2 regions of the Pseudoclavibacter sp. RFBJ3 genome follow, and region 2 is predicted to be linked to the other one. Evidence: predicted binding sites of a transcription regulator. Region 2 holds the regulator's gene; the other holds the start of a gene.
What was found. The regulator HrcA, encoded in region 2, represses chaperone genes, less so after heat shock. The targets are predictions, from matches to a motif close to TTNGCACTCGNNNNNNNCGAGTGCNAA.

Region 1: C5E07_RS15470 (Hsp20/alpha crystallin family protein) is a predicted target of HrcA. The motif match lies at 2,838-2,864, and genes of this name have one in related genera.

Annotation. Positions count from the first base shown of each region.
Region 1 covers NZ_PSXZ01000015.1:343,154-350,426, reverse strand. The annotation lists gene xylA (xylose isomerase) at 1-589, shown strand, start outside; gene C5E07_RS15475 (xylulokinase) at 743-2,182, shown strand; gene C5E07_RS15470 (Hsp20/alpha crystallin family protein) at 2,334-2,747, opposite strand; gene C5E07_RS15465 (DNA-3-methyladenine glycosylase) at 2,945-3,877, opposite strand; gene C5E07_RS15460 (rhodanese-related sulfurtransferase) at 3,939-4,871, shown strand; gene C5E07_RS15455 (branched-chain amino acid ABC transporter permease) at 5,246-6,523, shown strand; gene C5E07_RS15450 (branched-chain amino acid ABC transporter permease) at 6,534-7,273, shown strand, end outside.
Region 2 covers NZ_PSXZ01000004.1:244,610-251,882, forward strand. The annotation lists gene C5E07_RS04965 (histidine phosphatase family protein) at 1-425, shown strand, start outside; gene dapB (4-hydroxy-tetrahydrodipicolinate reductase) at 498-1,235, shown strand; gene C5E07_RS04975 (hypothetical protein) at 1,232-1,693, shown strand; gene C5E07_RS04980 (TIGR01777 family oxidoreductase) at 1,712-2,665, opposite strand; gene hemW (radical SAM family heme chaperone HemW) at 2,806-4,017, shown strand; gene C5E07_RS04990 (DUF4870 domain-containing protein) at 4,024-4,587, opposite strand; gene hrcA (heat-inducible transcriptional repressor HrcA) at 4,741-5,772, shown strand; gene dnaJ (molecular chaperone DnaJ) at 5,861-6,946, shown strand; gene C5E07_RS05005 (16S rRNA (uracil(1498)-N(3))-methyltransferase) at 6,948-7,273, shown strand, end outside.

The sequences.
Region 1 (7,273 bases), on a different contig from region 2:
CATCGAGACCCTCGAGCGCCCGGAGCTCGTCGGCGTGAACCCCGAGGTCGGGCACGAGCAGATGGCCGGCCTCAACTTCGCGGCCGGCATCGCGCAGGCCCTCTACCAGGGCAAGCTCTTCCACATCGACCTCAACGGCCAGCGCGGCATCAAGTACGACCAGGACCTCGTGTTCGGCCACGGCGACCTGCAGAACGCGTTCGCGCTCGTCGACCTGCTCGAGAACGGCGGCCCCAACGGCGGCCAGACCTACACGGGCCCCCGCCACTTCGACTACAAGCCCTCGCGCACCGAGGACGAGACGGGCGTCTGGGAGTCGGCGGCAGCGAACATGCGCACCTACCTCCTCCTCAAGGAGCGCGCGGCGGCCTTCCGCGCCGACCCCGAGGTGCAGGAGGCCCTCGCGGCATCCCGCGTCGACGAGCTCTCCACGAACACGCTCGGCGAGGGCGAGACCTACGACGACTTCCTCGCTGACCGCTCCGCCTTCGAGGACTTCGACGCCGACGCGTACTTCAACGGCAAGGGCTTCGGATTCGTGCGCCTGCAGCAGCTCGCGCTCGAGCACCTCATGGGCGCACGCGGCTAGCACACGCCCAACGACTGACGGGCTCCCCCGTCCCCGCGCAGAGCTGCGGCGGATGCACTCACCACGCGCGTGCATCCGCCCCAGCTCTGTCGTGCATGCTCGACCAGCACCTGAACCTCAACACAGCGCTCGCCCTACAGAAAGCAGACCACAATGCTCGTCGCCGGCTTCGACTCGAGTACGCAGAGCTGCAAGCTCGTCATCCGCGATGCGGAGACGGGTGCGCTCGTCCGCCAGGGGCGCGCAGCTCACCTCCCCGGCACGGAGATCGACCCGGCGAACTGGTGGGCTGCCGTCCAGGGCGCGACCGAGGCCGCCGGCGGGCTCGACGATGTGGCGGCGATCTCCGTCGCCGGCCAGCAGCACGGCATGGTCGCCCTCGACGCCGAGGGCCGCGTCGTCCGCGACGCCCTCCTCTGGAACGACACCCGCAGCGCAGGCGCAGCACGAGACCTCATCGCCGAGTTCGGCCAGGATGCGCTCGTCGAGCGCACGGGACTCGTGCCCGTCGCCTCGTTCACGATCACGAAGCTGCGCTGGCTGCGGGATGCGGAACCCGAGAACGCGGCGCGCGTCGCGGCCGTCGCACTCCCCCACGACTGGCTCACGTGGCGCCTCCTCGGCTACGGCCCAGCAGGCGAGAGCCCCCTCGGCCCGGACCTGACGAAGCTCACGACCGACCGCTCCGACGCGTCGGGGACCGGCTACTGGTCGCCGTTCACGCTCGACTACGACCGCGAGCTGCTCATCGCGGCGCTCGGCCACGACGCCGTCCTGCCCCGTGTGCTCGGACCGGACGAGGTCGCTGGGAAGACACCGGCCGGCGCACTCGTCGCCGCGGGCGCCGGCGACAACGCTGGTGCGGCGCTCGGTCTCAACGCGCGCGCGGGCGACGTCGTCGTCTCGATCGGCACCTCAGGCACCGTCTTCTCCGTCGCCGACCGGCCGGTGGTCGACCCCCGCGGTGGGCTGGCCGGGTTCGCGGACGCGACGGGAGCGTTCCTTCCCCTGTCCGCGACGCTCAACGCCGCTCGCGTCATCGACACGACCGCCGAGGTCCTCGGCGTCGACCACGAGGAGTTCGGTCGGCTCGCCGCATCGGCACCCTTGGGCTCTGGTGGTCTCGCGTTCGTGCCGTACCTCGACGGCGAGCGCACCCCCGACCTGCCGGATGCGACCGCGTCGCTCCTCGGCATGACCCGCGGCTCGTTCACCCGCGAGAACCTCGCCAGGGCCGCAGTCGAGGGCATGCTCGGCAGCCTCGCGCAGGCACTCGACGCCCACCGTGCGCTCGGTGTCGAGGCGAAGCGAGTCATGCTCATCGGCGGCGCAGCACTGAGCGAGGGCGTCCGCGCCGTCGCTCCGACGCTCTTCGATGTGCCTGTCGAGATCCCGGCACCCGGTGAGTACGTCGCCGACGGCGCGGCCCGCCAGGCCGCCTGGGTGGCGACCGGGACACGTCCGGACTGGCCCGTCGAGACGATCGCTCACCTCGAGCCCGCCCCCGACGCGGCACTCCGCAGCCGCTACGCCGCGGCCGCGAGGCTCGCCCGCGAGACCGAAGAGGCAGGAACGGGACTCCACGCCGCCTGACGCGAACGAAGGTGCGAGCGCGAGTCGAGGACAAGCGCAGAGACGCACAGCCCCACAGACGCGGGGACACGCAGAGAGGGGCAGCGCCGGCCGGCGCTGCCCCTCTCTGCGTCACAGGGACCGCATCACGAAGCGGTGATCACCGGGCCGCTCAGGCCTGGATGGTCTCGACCTTCGTGCCGCTCTCGACCTCGATCTTGCGTGGCTTCGCGCGCTCGCTGACCGGCACGGTCACGGTCAGCACGCCGTGCTCGTAGCTCGCCGCGATGCGCTCGGTGTCGAGACCCTGGCCGAGCGTGAACTGGCGGAGGTAGCTGCCGCCGTTGCGCTCACGGACGAGCCACTTGGCGCCCTCGGCGTTGACGGTGCTGCGCTCGGCGCGGATCGTCAGCTGCTGGCCGTCGAGGTCGACGTCGATCGAGCTCGGGTCGATGCCGGGCAGGTCGGCGGTGAGGATGTAGTGGTCGGCCTCGCGGTAGAGGTCGATGGGCATCGAACGCGGGCTGTTCGGTGCTCCCTGGAAAAGGCGTTCCATCTCCTGGAACGGATCGAAGACGCGTGCCATGTCGTTTTCCCTTCCTTGTACGCACGCTCGTCAGCGCGAGACGGTGCGGTGAACTTGAGTCGACTGGTGTCAACTTCCTTGAGCAGAAAATTAGCACTCTGCCCCATCGAGTGCCAGAAAGTTTGCTGAAAACCCCGTCAGCCGTGGGCGAACGCCCCCCCGAAAAGGTCAGCGCACGTCGACGCCGGGCGCAGAGCTCAGTGGGAGCGGTGGTCTTGCACGGTCATACGGGGGCCGTGCTTCGGGCGCGGGTTGCCCGCGAGCTTGATGAGCCGCACGACCCGCTCGCGGTGTCCGCGCCACGGCTCGAGCAGCTCCCGCATGCCGTCGTCGTCGACGTCGCAGCCCGCGAGCGCCCACCCGACCATGTTGGGGATGTGGTAATCGCTGAAGCTCGGGGCGTCAGGGTCGCCATGCGAGCGCTGCACGGTCTCGTTGGCCGTCCACACGCCGACCCCCACGATCGAGCGAAGACGGCGGAGCGGCTCCTCCGACCCCGTCGGCAGGCCGCTCGTGCGCTCGAGTGCCGACGCGACCGTCGCCGAGCGGATCACCGTTCCGGACCGCGAGTAGTCGACGCCGGCCCGATGCCAGTCCCAGCTCGGGATGCGCCGCCACTGCTCCGGCGTGAGCGGCAGGCGCAGGTGCCGCGGCACGAGACCGGCCGGCCCTGGCGCCGCGTCGGCGTGGTCGCGGTGCAGGATGTCCCAAGCGCGATGCGCCTCGAGGCCCGTGATCTTCTGCTCAATGATCGCCGCGCTCAGCGCCTCGAACACCGCGCCCGACTTCGGGAGCCGCAGCCCCTCGTTCCGTCGCCGCACATCCGCCAGCTCCGGCAGGGCGTCGAGACGGAGCTCGCTCCAGTCGTCGTCGCGGCCCAGCAGCGTGGGAGCCTCGTCGACCGCGATCTCGGCGGCCGCACCCCACGACACGACCCGCACCCCCTCCCGGGCCTGGCGGAACACCGTGGTCGCGCCTCCCGCCAGCGTGTGGGACGTGCGCCACACGTCCCGCGACACCGGATGCACCCAGCACGTCGGATCTCGCCTGCCCCGCATGAGGGGAGACAGGGTCTGCTGCACATCGACCGGTGACACCGGCCGATAGAGCGACATGACCCGATCTGGCATGCGGCAAGGGTACGCAGACCCACGGACATTCGGCGTGAGCCCCTCACCTAAAATCGTCCTCATGGCTGTCCCCAAGATCGTGCTCTACTACGCCTTCGCGCCCCTCGCCGACCCGGAGGCGATCCGCCTCTGGCAGCGCGACCTCGCGGCGTCCCTGGGGCTGCGTGGGCGCATCCTGATCTCCAAGGACGGCATCAACGGCACCCTCGGCGGCGAGCTGAACGCGCTCAAGCGCTACGTGCGCACCACCCGGGAGTACGCGGCCTTCAAGGACGCCGACTACAAGTGGTCGGCGGGCACCGGCCTCGACGAGCAGGGACAGAGCCTCGACTTCCCACGCCTCAGCGTGAAGGTGCGCGATGAGATCGTCAGCTTCGGGGCGCCGGGCGAGCTCGAGGTCGACGAGCACGGCGTCAAGGGCGGCGGCACCCACCTCGCACCCGACGAGCTGCACGCACTCGTCGAATCGCGCGACGAGATCGTCTTCTTCGACGGCCGCAACGCGATCGAGGCGCACATCGGCCGCTTCGAGGGCGCCATCGTTCCGGAGACCGGAACCACCCGCGACTTCATCGCCGAGCTCGAATCGGGCAAGTACGACGACCTCAAGTCGAAGCCCGTCGTCACCTACTGCACGGGTGGCGTGCGCTGCGAGGTCCTCTCAGCGCTCATGCTCAAGCGCGGCTTCAGCGAGGTGTACCAGCTCGACGGCGGCATCGTCCGATACGCGGAGCAGTTCGGCAACGAGGGGCTCTGGAAGGGCTCCCTCGCGGTCTTCGACGCTCGCGAGCACCTCGAGTTCGGCCCCGACACCGACGTCCTCGGCCGCTGCCGCGAATGCGAGAGGCCCACGCACCGCACCCAGAACTGCAGCGACCCCTCCTGCAGGGAACGCTTCGTCGCCTGTGCGGACTGCGGCGAGCGCGCACTCCACTGTCCCGAGCACACGCCCGCGGGCCTCAGTGCCGCGGCGGGGGCACCATCCGGTCGGTGACACGCCGGAGACGAAAGACATCTTCACAAATCGGAGATCTTGGATGTGGCGGCACACTGTGCCGTGCTGAGGCACCACAATTGTGGTGACGTAGAACAAAATTGCGCGCTGAGGCTCCTGGCTGCGAGCAGAGCCTCTTCCGCACGGCTATCGTGTGTAGCGGCAGTGAAACATTGCCGATACAAACCATCCGTAGATTCGCAGAGTGGCGAATCCTCGCTTGCAGAAATAGCAGTTCCAGAATCTCGTTCAGTCGTCGTGCCCAGCCCGACTCGCACTGGAGGTACTCCGTGCCCCTTCTCCCCAGTCCGCTCACGCCAGCCGGTTCGCGCTCAGCGACCGCCCGGCGTTCCCGGCTCACCCGAACCCACCGAATGCTCGCAGCACTTGCGATGTCGCTCTTCGCGTTCCTCGGCGTCTTCGCGATGGCCGGCCCCGCGAACGCGGCAGCCGACCCCGTCGATGAGGAGTCGCCGTACTCGATCAGCGGCATCCTCAACTACGAGGGAGAACCCGTCGCGGGCGTCTCGCTCACCGTCGACGGCGACGGCTACTCCGAGACGGTGGAGTCGGGTGAAGACGGCCGCTGGCGCGTGCCCGTCCCAGGCCCAGGCAACTACACGGTCACGCTCGACACGGAGACCCTGCCAGACGGCATCGACCTGCGGAACGAGGACGGCGCCACCGCAGAGGTCACCGAGGACGAATGGTCGACGACCAACGTCGGACGCCTCTTCGCACTCGGAGAGGACACGAGGCAGAGCAGCAACTTCGGCTCGCAGCTCATCGAGCGCCTCGTCGCCGGCCTCAACTTCGGCCTCCTCATCGCGCTCGGCGCGATCGGCATCACCCTCATCTTCGGCACCACCGGGCTGAACAACTTCTCCCACGGCGAGCTCGTCACCTTCGGCGGACTCATGGCCTGGCTCTTCGCCGTCGTCATGGGGCTCAACATCTTCGTCGCCATCATCGTCGTCGTGATCCTCGGCGCCGCCTTCGGCTGGCTCCAGGATGCGACCCTCTGGAAGCCGCTCCGCAAGCGCGGCGTGCGCCTCGTCCCGGCGATGATCGTGAGCATCGGCCTCGGCCTCGCACTCCGCTACCTCTACCAGTTCTTCTTCGGCGGGGCGATCCTCCCGATGAGCTCGGTGGGCCTCAGCGGAGCCGTGGAGTTCGGCCCCGTGCGCATCACGACGGGCTCGCTCCTCAGCATGGGCATCTCGATCGTCACGCTCCTCCTCGTGGCCCTGTTCCTGACGCGCACCCGCGTCGGCAAGGCCACACGAGCCGTGTCCGACAACCCGTCGCTCGCAAGCGCATCCGGCATCAACGTCGACCGCATCATCCGCATCGTGTGGACCACGGCAGGTGGCCTCGCCGCCCTCGCCGGCGTCATGCTCGCCCTCTACCGCCAATCCTCATGGGACATGGGCTTCCAGGTGCTCCTACTGATGTTCGCCGCCGTCACCCTCGGTGGCCTCGGCTCCGCCTACGGCGCCCTCGTCGGCTCGCTCGTCGTCGGCATCTTCGTCGAGCTCTCGACCCTCTTCATCCCCGCCGACCTCAAGTACGCGGCGGCGCTCCTCATCCTCATCCTGGTCCTGCTCGTCAGGCCCCAGGGCATTCTCGGCCGCCGCGAGCGAGTCGGCTAGGAGACGAACCATGGACTGGTCAAACATCCTGAGCAACGCCATCGGCGAGCTCCTCAGCCCCACCACCGCTGCCTACGCGCTCGCCGCGATCGGCCTCGGCATCCACTTCGGCTACACCGGCCTCCTCAACTTCGGCCAGGCCGCGTACATGCTGCTCGGCGCGTACGCGTTCGCGATCCCGACGATCAGCCTCGGCTGGCCCATCTGGGCCGCCGTGCTGTGCGTCATCGTCGTCTCGATCGTCTTCTCGTTCATCCTCGGCGTCCCGACGCTACGGCTGCGCGCCGACTACCTGGCCATCGTCACGATCGCCTCCGCCGAGATCCTGCGGTACATCGTGACGACGACCGGCCTCACCCCCGTGACGGGCGCGGCCAACGGCCTGAACGGCTTCAAGGGCACCTTCGCGGCCATCAACCCGATCCCCGACGGCACCTACGGCTTCGGTCCCTTCACCTACAACGCCTACGACTGGTGGACCCGCATCGTCGGCTGGGGCCTCGTCATCCTCGCGACCCTCCTCGTGTGGGCGCTCATGCGCAGCCCGTGGGGTCGCGTCGTCCGCGGCATCCGCGAAGACGAGGACGCCGTGCGCAGCCTCGGCAAGAACGTCTTCGCCTACAAGATGCAGGCCCTCATCACGGGTGGCCTCCTCGGCTCCCTCGCCGGCATCATCTTCATCCTGCCGAGAGCCGTGCAACCCGCGAACTACACGACGGGTCTCACGTTCTTCATCTGGACGATCATGCT
Region 2 (7,273 bases):
CGAGCGCGGTGATCGACCAGTACACGAGCGGTCCCGCCGCGCTCGAGTCGACGCTGCTCTTCGACTGCATCCCCACGGGACAGGACGGCGCGCCGTCGACGTACGACAGCTTCTTCGGCGGCATCGCTGACGAGGTCGTCGACGCCGGCATGGCGCAGATGAACGACGCGTACGACACGTTCTTCAGCAAGAGCCGCGACGACCGCCACACGCTGCTCGTGACCCACAACTTCGTGATCGGCGAATTCGTGCGCCGAGTGCTCGACGCCCCAGACTGGCGCTGGCTCGGCCTCAACTCCGTGAACACCGGTCTCACGGTGGTCCGGGTGCGGACCAGGAAGCCGGCTGAGCTGCTGCTCTTCAACGACCTGTCGCACCTGACGCCGGAACTGCGCACGGGAGTCAGCACCTCGATCGCCGTCTGAGGTCGTCGGGCCTGCCGCCGGGAGCCTCCCGCGTCGTCTGCTCGGCCTGCCGATGGCCGTACGCTTGTGGGCATGGAAACAAAGGTCGCCGTGCTGGGCGCTTCTGGCCGCATGGGAACACTGATCACACGGATCCTCGAGACGACCGATGGGCTCCGCTTCCATGCGGGGCTGACGAGTTCTTCTTCACTCGATGAGATGCTCGGCGCCGACGTGCTCATCGACGTCTCGCGGCTCGAGGCGTCGGAGGCGGCGGTTCCCTTCGCCCTCGAGCATGGCATCGACGTCGTCGTCGGCACGAGCGGCTGGGACGAGCAGCGGATCGCCGGTATCTCTGGCCTCGTGCCTCCGGAGCGTGCCGTCGTCTTCGTCCCGAACTTCTCTCTGGGCTCGGTGCTCGGCACCGCGCTGGCGAGTGTCGCGGGGCGCTTCTTCGAATCGATCGAGATCGTCGAAGCGCACCATGACAAGAAGGTGGATTCGCCGTCAGGGACCGCTGTGCGGACCGCAGAGCGCATCGCGACCTCGAGGGAACGGCCACTCGCCGCTGCGAACAGCGAGCAGGACGCTCGGGGGCAACTCGTCTCGGGCGTGCCCATCCACAGTCTGCGGCTACGTGGAGTCGTGGCAGATCAGCAGGTGATCTTCGGGGGAGAGGGTGAAGTGCTGACGATTCGCCACGAGACGATCTCGCAGGAGGCCTACGTGCATGGCATCAAGCTCGCCATCACGCATGCGGTTGAGACGCGGGGCACGACAGTCGGGCTCGACGGCGTGCTCGGCCTCGACGGACTGTCGGGTCGCTCGTGAAGAGCAACCTGGCCACGAAGCTCGGCGTCGCCGCCGTGACCCTGCTGCTGCTGCTCTACATCGTCTTCGTCTCGGGCATGGCGGTCTCACTGTTCGCGGGCGATATCGTCGCCAAGGTGATGGGTGCCGCACTCATCGTGTTCCCGGTCCTCGCGGTCGTCTTCGTGGCCCGTGAGCTGCTCTTCGGGATGCAGACGGAACGACTGCTCGGACGTATGGCGGACGCCGGCGAGCTGCCGGAGGACGACCTGCCCAAGCGACCGAGCGGACGCGTCGTCCGTGAGGCGGCCGACGAGGACTTTCCGAGGTGGAAGTCCGAGGTCGAGGCCGCTCCTGAAGACTGGAGGACGTGGATGCGCCTCGGTCTTGCGTACTCGGCCTCGGGGGACCGAAAGCGAGCCAGGGCTTCTCTGCGCGAGGGCATCCGCCTCGAGAAGGCCGCTCGCGCCAGGGCGTGAGCGTCCCGGCTCGAAGGGTCAGACCCCGGCGCCAGGCTCTGGCTCGAACTCCGGCGACTTGAGGGCCAGCTCGACGGCCTGACCCGCGGTGCGATCCTTGAAGGTGAAGCCCGCGTCGAGCAGGCGCTTCGGGCGGATCTGCTGGTCGGCGAGGAACAGCTCACGGCCCGCCTTCTGGAGGGTGAGATCGATGAGCGTCGATGGCGCCTTGAGCTTGTAGGGGCGCCCCAGCTCGTCGGCCAGCTGCTGCTGGATCTCGTCGGCGGTCGCGGGTGTGGGGCCGACCAGGTTGTAGGGCCCCTGCGCGTCGTCGGACTCGAGCAGGAAGCGGAGCGCGCGCACTTCGTCGCGCAGGCTCACCCACGGCCAGTGCTGCGTGCCGTCACCCAGCTGCGAGAGCAACCCGACGCTTGCCAGGGTCTTCAGGACGGTCAGGACACCGCCGCGCCCCAGGACGAGACCGGTGCGGGCGAGGACGACCCTGGTGCCGTCCGGGGCTGTCTGAGCCGCGCGCTCCCAGCGGTCGACGACACGCGGGAGGAACTCGTCGGTCTCGGGCAGTGCCGAGTCCTCGTCGAGTACCTGCCCCGGCCGGTCGCCGTACGCGCCCGACGCGGAACCGTTGATGAGGAGCGCCGGGGGCGTGGAGGAGGCCGCCATGGCACCGGTGATCGTGAGCGTCGCGTTGACGCGGGAGCGAAGGATCTCCTTCTTCACGTTGTAGGTCCACGGCAGCTTGCTGAGCGGTGACCCGGAGAGGTTCACGACTGCATCCACGCCGTCGAGGACCCTCGCGTCCAGGGTTCGCTGGGCGGGGTTCCACCGGAACTCGCTGGCGTCCTTCGGGTCGCGCCTGACGAGCCGCGTGACGCGGTGGCCGTGCGCGTGCAGTTCCTCGATGAGACGGTGGCCGATCATTCCGGATGCGCCGGAGACGAGAACGTGCTTTGGGGAGGTCGCCTGAGTGCTCATGACCTCGAAGGTAGTCGTGTCAGTTGGGCGCGAGCGCAACGCGGGGCCGTGCTCGGCTGATCGCGCGCCTGATTGCGCCTAGGCTGTGCGGGTGCATCACGTGAACCTCGCCCCGAACACGGCCCAGCCGAACGGCCATCTTGGCGCCTAGCGCGCTGCCGCTCGGCGAGCCGGTGCCGCCGAGCGGAGAGCTCCCCGGCCAGGCACTGGTCGGCGCCGAGTCACGAGACTTCGGCGTCTACATCCACGTGCCCTTCTGCCGCGTGCGGTGCGGCTACTGCGACTTCAACACCTACACGGCGGAGGAGCTCGGAGGGGTCTCGCGTTCCAGCTATGCCGGCGAGGTGGAGAAGGAGATGGTGATCGCCGAGCGGGTGCTGAGCGGTGCCCCTCGCGAGGTATCCACCGTCTTCTTCGGTGGCGGAACGCCGACTCTCCTGCCCGTCAGCGACCTTGCGGCGATGCTCGAGGGAGTGCGCAGTCGCTGGGGCCTCGCCCCAGACGCGGAGGTCACCGTCGAGGCGAACCCCGACTCGGTCGGCGAGCGTGAGCTCGCCGAGCTCCGGGCTGCTGGAGTGACCCGAGTCAGCTTCGGGATGCAGTCCGCCGTCCCGCACGTCCTCAGCGTTCTCGAGCGCACCCACGATCCGGCACGCATCCCTATCGTGGTCGCCGCAGCGAAGCGAGTCGGGCTCGAGCCGAGCCTCGACCTGATCTACGGCACTCCCGGCGAGTCCATCGACGACTGGCGCCGATCGCTCGACATGGCGCTGGCGCAGGAGCCGCTGCACGTGAGCGCGTATGCGCTCATCATCGAGGAGGGCACGAAGCTGGCCAGGCAGATCCGCCGCGGCGAGGTGCCCGCTGTGGACGACGACCTGCAGGCCGACATGTACGAGCTCGCAGATGAGCGACTCTCAGCGGCCGGGTTCGAGTGGTACGAGGTCAGCAACTGGTCGCTCGACGGCAAGCACGCGTCTCGCCACAACCTCTCCTACTGGCGAGATGCGGACTGGTGGGGATTCGGGCCAGGCGCGCACAGCCACGTGGGTGGCGTGCGCTGGTGGAACGCCAAGCATCCGAGCGCCTACGCATCGAGGCTTGCTGAGGGCATCACCCCGGCCATGGGGCGCGAAGTGCTCGACGAGGAGACGAAGCGCTTCGAGCGGATCATGCTCGGCTCGCGTCTGCGGGAGGGCCTCGCGATCTCCGAGCTGGACGACTCCAGCGTCGTCGCCGAGCTCATCGCCGAGTCGCTCGTCGACGGGAGGGCCGCGCTGAAGGGCAGGCTCGTCCCGACGCTCCGCGGTCGGCTCATGGCAGACGCGATCGTGCGCCGAATCGCCGCCTGAGCCGGCTCAGCTCACGAACCGGAAGGTGACCGGGTACCGGTAGGGGAGACCCTTGTTCGCCTGGACCGCGCCGAGAATGGCGTAGACGACGACGGCAACCCAGAGCAGCGGGTAGAGGAGCGGGACGATCAGCGCCAGCGGGCCGCCGATCAGCGAGAGCAGCGAGATGACGCCGATGCCGAGGTACACGATCGCAACGGTGATGCCGAAGTTGAGCGCCTCCCGGCCCTCGCTGTCGGCGAGAGGCCCCCTCCGCCGCGTGACGAGCCAGAGGATGAGCGGCCCGACGGCCGGGGCGACGATGTTGAGCAGGTGATCGAAGGTTCCGACGAGGCGGTCGCCGTCTCGGGTCAGGGGCGGTTCTGTCCCATTCTGCGGGCCCGACTGCTGGTACTGCCCGCCCTGCGGGTGCCCGTAGGGAGCCTGCTGTCCGTACGGGACCTGCTGACCGTGGGGAGCCTGCTGCCCGTACGGTGGCTGCTGCCCGTAGGGTCCCGGCCGGTCGTATGGCGGCTGCCGAGGCTGATCCTGGTGTCCTGGCGGCGGGGTCGGTGCGTTCTGATCTGACACGGGGTTCCTCTCGTCGGTTTCGCCCACGCTACTGCGCGTGCCCTCCGAGGGCCTGGCATCCTGCTGGTGGCGCGAGCGGAAAGCGGTAGGATTGGCAGTCTCAGGTTCGGAGTGCCAGTCCGACTCGCAGCAGCTCGTCGAGGGAGGAGCATCGTGGTTTCAGACAGAAGCATGCAGGTGCTCCGCGTCATCGTCACCGACTACGTCACGAGTCGTGAGCCGGTGGGCTCCAAGTCGATCGCAGACCGTCACGATTTCGGCGTCTCCGCGGCCACCATCCGCAACGACATGGCACAGCTCGAAGACGCCGAGCTCATCGTCGCCCCGCACACGTCCTCCGGGCGCATCCCGACCGACAAGGGCTACCGACTCTTCGTCGACCGGCTCGCCGAGTTCAGGCCGCTCTCCGGGGCGCAGCGTCGGGCGATCGAGACGTTCATCGAGGGCAGCGACGACGTCGACGAGGTGCTCGGACGGTCGGTGCGACTGCTAGCGCAGCTCACCAACTCCGTCGCGATCGCGCAGTACCCCTCGCTCGCGAACGCCGCCATCCAGCACGTCGAGTTCGTCCTGCTGTCGAGCATGCGCGTCCTCACGGTCCTCATCACCGACTCGGGCCGCGTCGAGCAGCGCATCGGGCATCTGCGTGCCGAGGTGAGCGTCGAGCAGCTGCATGTGCTCCGGGACCGGCTGGCCGGCCGCCTCGTCGGGAAGACGGTCGCGCGCGCTTCGACGGAGCTCAGGGATGTCAGCGGCATCATGGGGGAGCGAGACGCGGAGCTCTTCGCGCCCGTCATCGCCAACCTGCTCGAGCTCGTCCTGGCGCACCGCCAGGAGCGCCTCGTCATGGCGGGCACCGCGAACCTCGCCCGGACCGAACGTGACTTCCCCTCGAGCATCCTGCCCGTCCTCGAGGCCATCGAGGAGCAGGTGGTCCTCCTGCGGCTGCTCGACGAGCTCCACTCCAGCCCCGAGGCCTACTCGGTCAGCATCGGCCAGGAGAACGTCGACCTGGGCCTCGGCGAGACGGCTATCTTGACGAGCGGCTACCGCAGCTCCGGGAGCGACGCGCGTCTCGGCGTCGTCGGGCCGACGAGAATGGACTACCCGAGGAATATCCAGGCCGTTCGAGTGGTTGCGAGTTACCTGTCACGGGTGCTCGACGAGCAGCACTCGGACGACTGACCCACACCGCCAGATCACTCGGCGGATGCACCCGGCGCCTGACAACGCAGGCGTGACACACACAGATGCAAAGAAGGAGTCGCCACTCTTGGCAGACCACTACGACGTGCTCGGCGTGAGCCGTGAGGCGTCCCAGGACGAGATCAAGAAGGCCTACCGCAAGCTGGCACGCCAGCTGCACCCGGACGTCAACCCGTCCGAAGATGCCGCGGAGCGCTTCAAGTCCGTCACGCACGCCTACGACACGCTCATCGACCCCGAGCGGCGCCGGCAGTACGACCAGGGCGGCCCAGATGGGCAGTCCTTCGGCGGCTTCGGCGACATCTTCGAGACCTTCTTCGGCCAGCAGGGCTCCCGCGGACCCCGCTCGCGCGCGGAACGCGGCCAGGACGCGCTCGTGCGCGTCGAACTCGACCTCGACGAGGTCATGTTCGGCACGCACCGGGACCTCGAGGTCACGACGGCGATCGCCTGCGAGAACTGCCAGGGCACCTGCTGCGCGCCAGGGACCTCGCCGACGACGTGCTCGGCATGCGGTGGGGCCGGGTCCGTGCAGCGACAGGTGCGCTCCATCCTCGGCATGGTCGTCACGAACCAGCCGTGCGCGCAGTGCCGCGGCTACGGCACAGTCATCGAGCACCCGTGCGACACGTGCCACGGCCAGGGGCGCGTCCGATCGAACGTGAGCATCCCGGTCGACATCCCGTCCGGTGTGGACTCCGGGCTGCGCATCCACCTTCCCGGTCGGGGCGAAGCCGGACCAGCAGGGGGAGCGAACGGCGACCTCTACCTCGAGATCCGCGTGCGCCCGCACGAGGTCTTCTCGCGAGACGGCGATGACCTCCAGTGCGTCGTCGAGGTGTCGATGGCCGACGCGATCCTGGGCACCTCGACCACGGTCGGTGCGCTCGACGGCGACGTCGACCTGCAGATCCCCGCGGGCGTGCAGTCGGGTGAGGTGCTGACCGTTCGAGGTCGGGGCATCACGCGGCTTCGCTCGACGCATCGCGGCGACCTCGACATCGCCGTCCAGGTCGTGACCCCGGCGAAGCTCGACGGCAGGTCGCGCAAGCTGATCGAGGAGTTCGCTGCCCGTCATCGCCACGAGGCCCCTCGCCTCGCGCGGGAGAAGCAGGGGATGTTCTCGAAGCTCCGCGACCGTTTCGGTCGCTGACGTGGCGTGGCTCTACCTCGTCGAGGACCTCGACGAGGCGCTGCGCGTCGGCGGCGTCGTCGAGGTGCGCGGCGCGGAAGCCAAGCACATGGCGGTCGCGCGGATGCGAGTGGGCGAACGTGTGCAGCTCGGCGACGGGCGCGGCTTCGTGGTCGACGGCGAGCTCGCTCTGAGTGAGCGCGACCGCGCACTCGTCACGGTCCTCGCCGCGCGGCGAGTGGCGCAGTCGGCTCCGCGTGTCACGGTTGTCCAGGCACTCGCGAAGGGCGGGCGAGACGACCTCGCCGTGCAGGTCGCGACGGAGCTCGGAGCCGCGGCGTTCGTGCC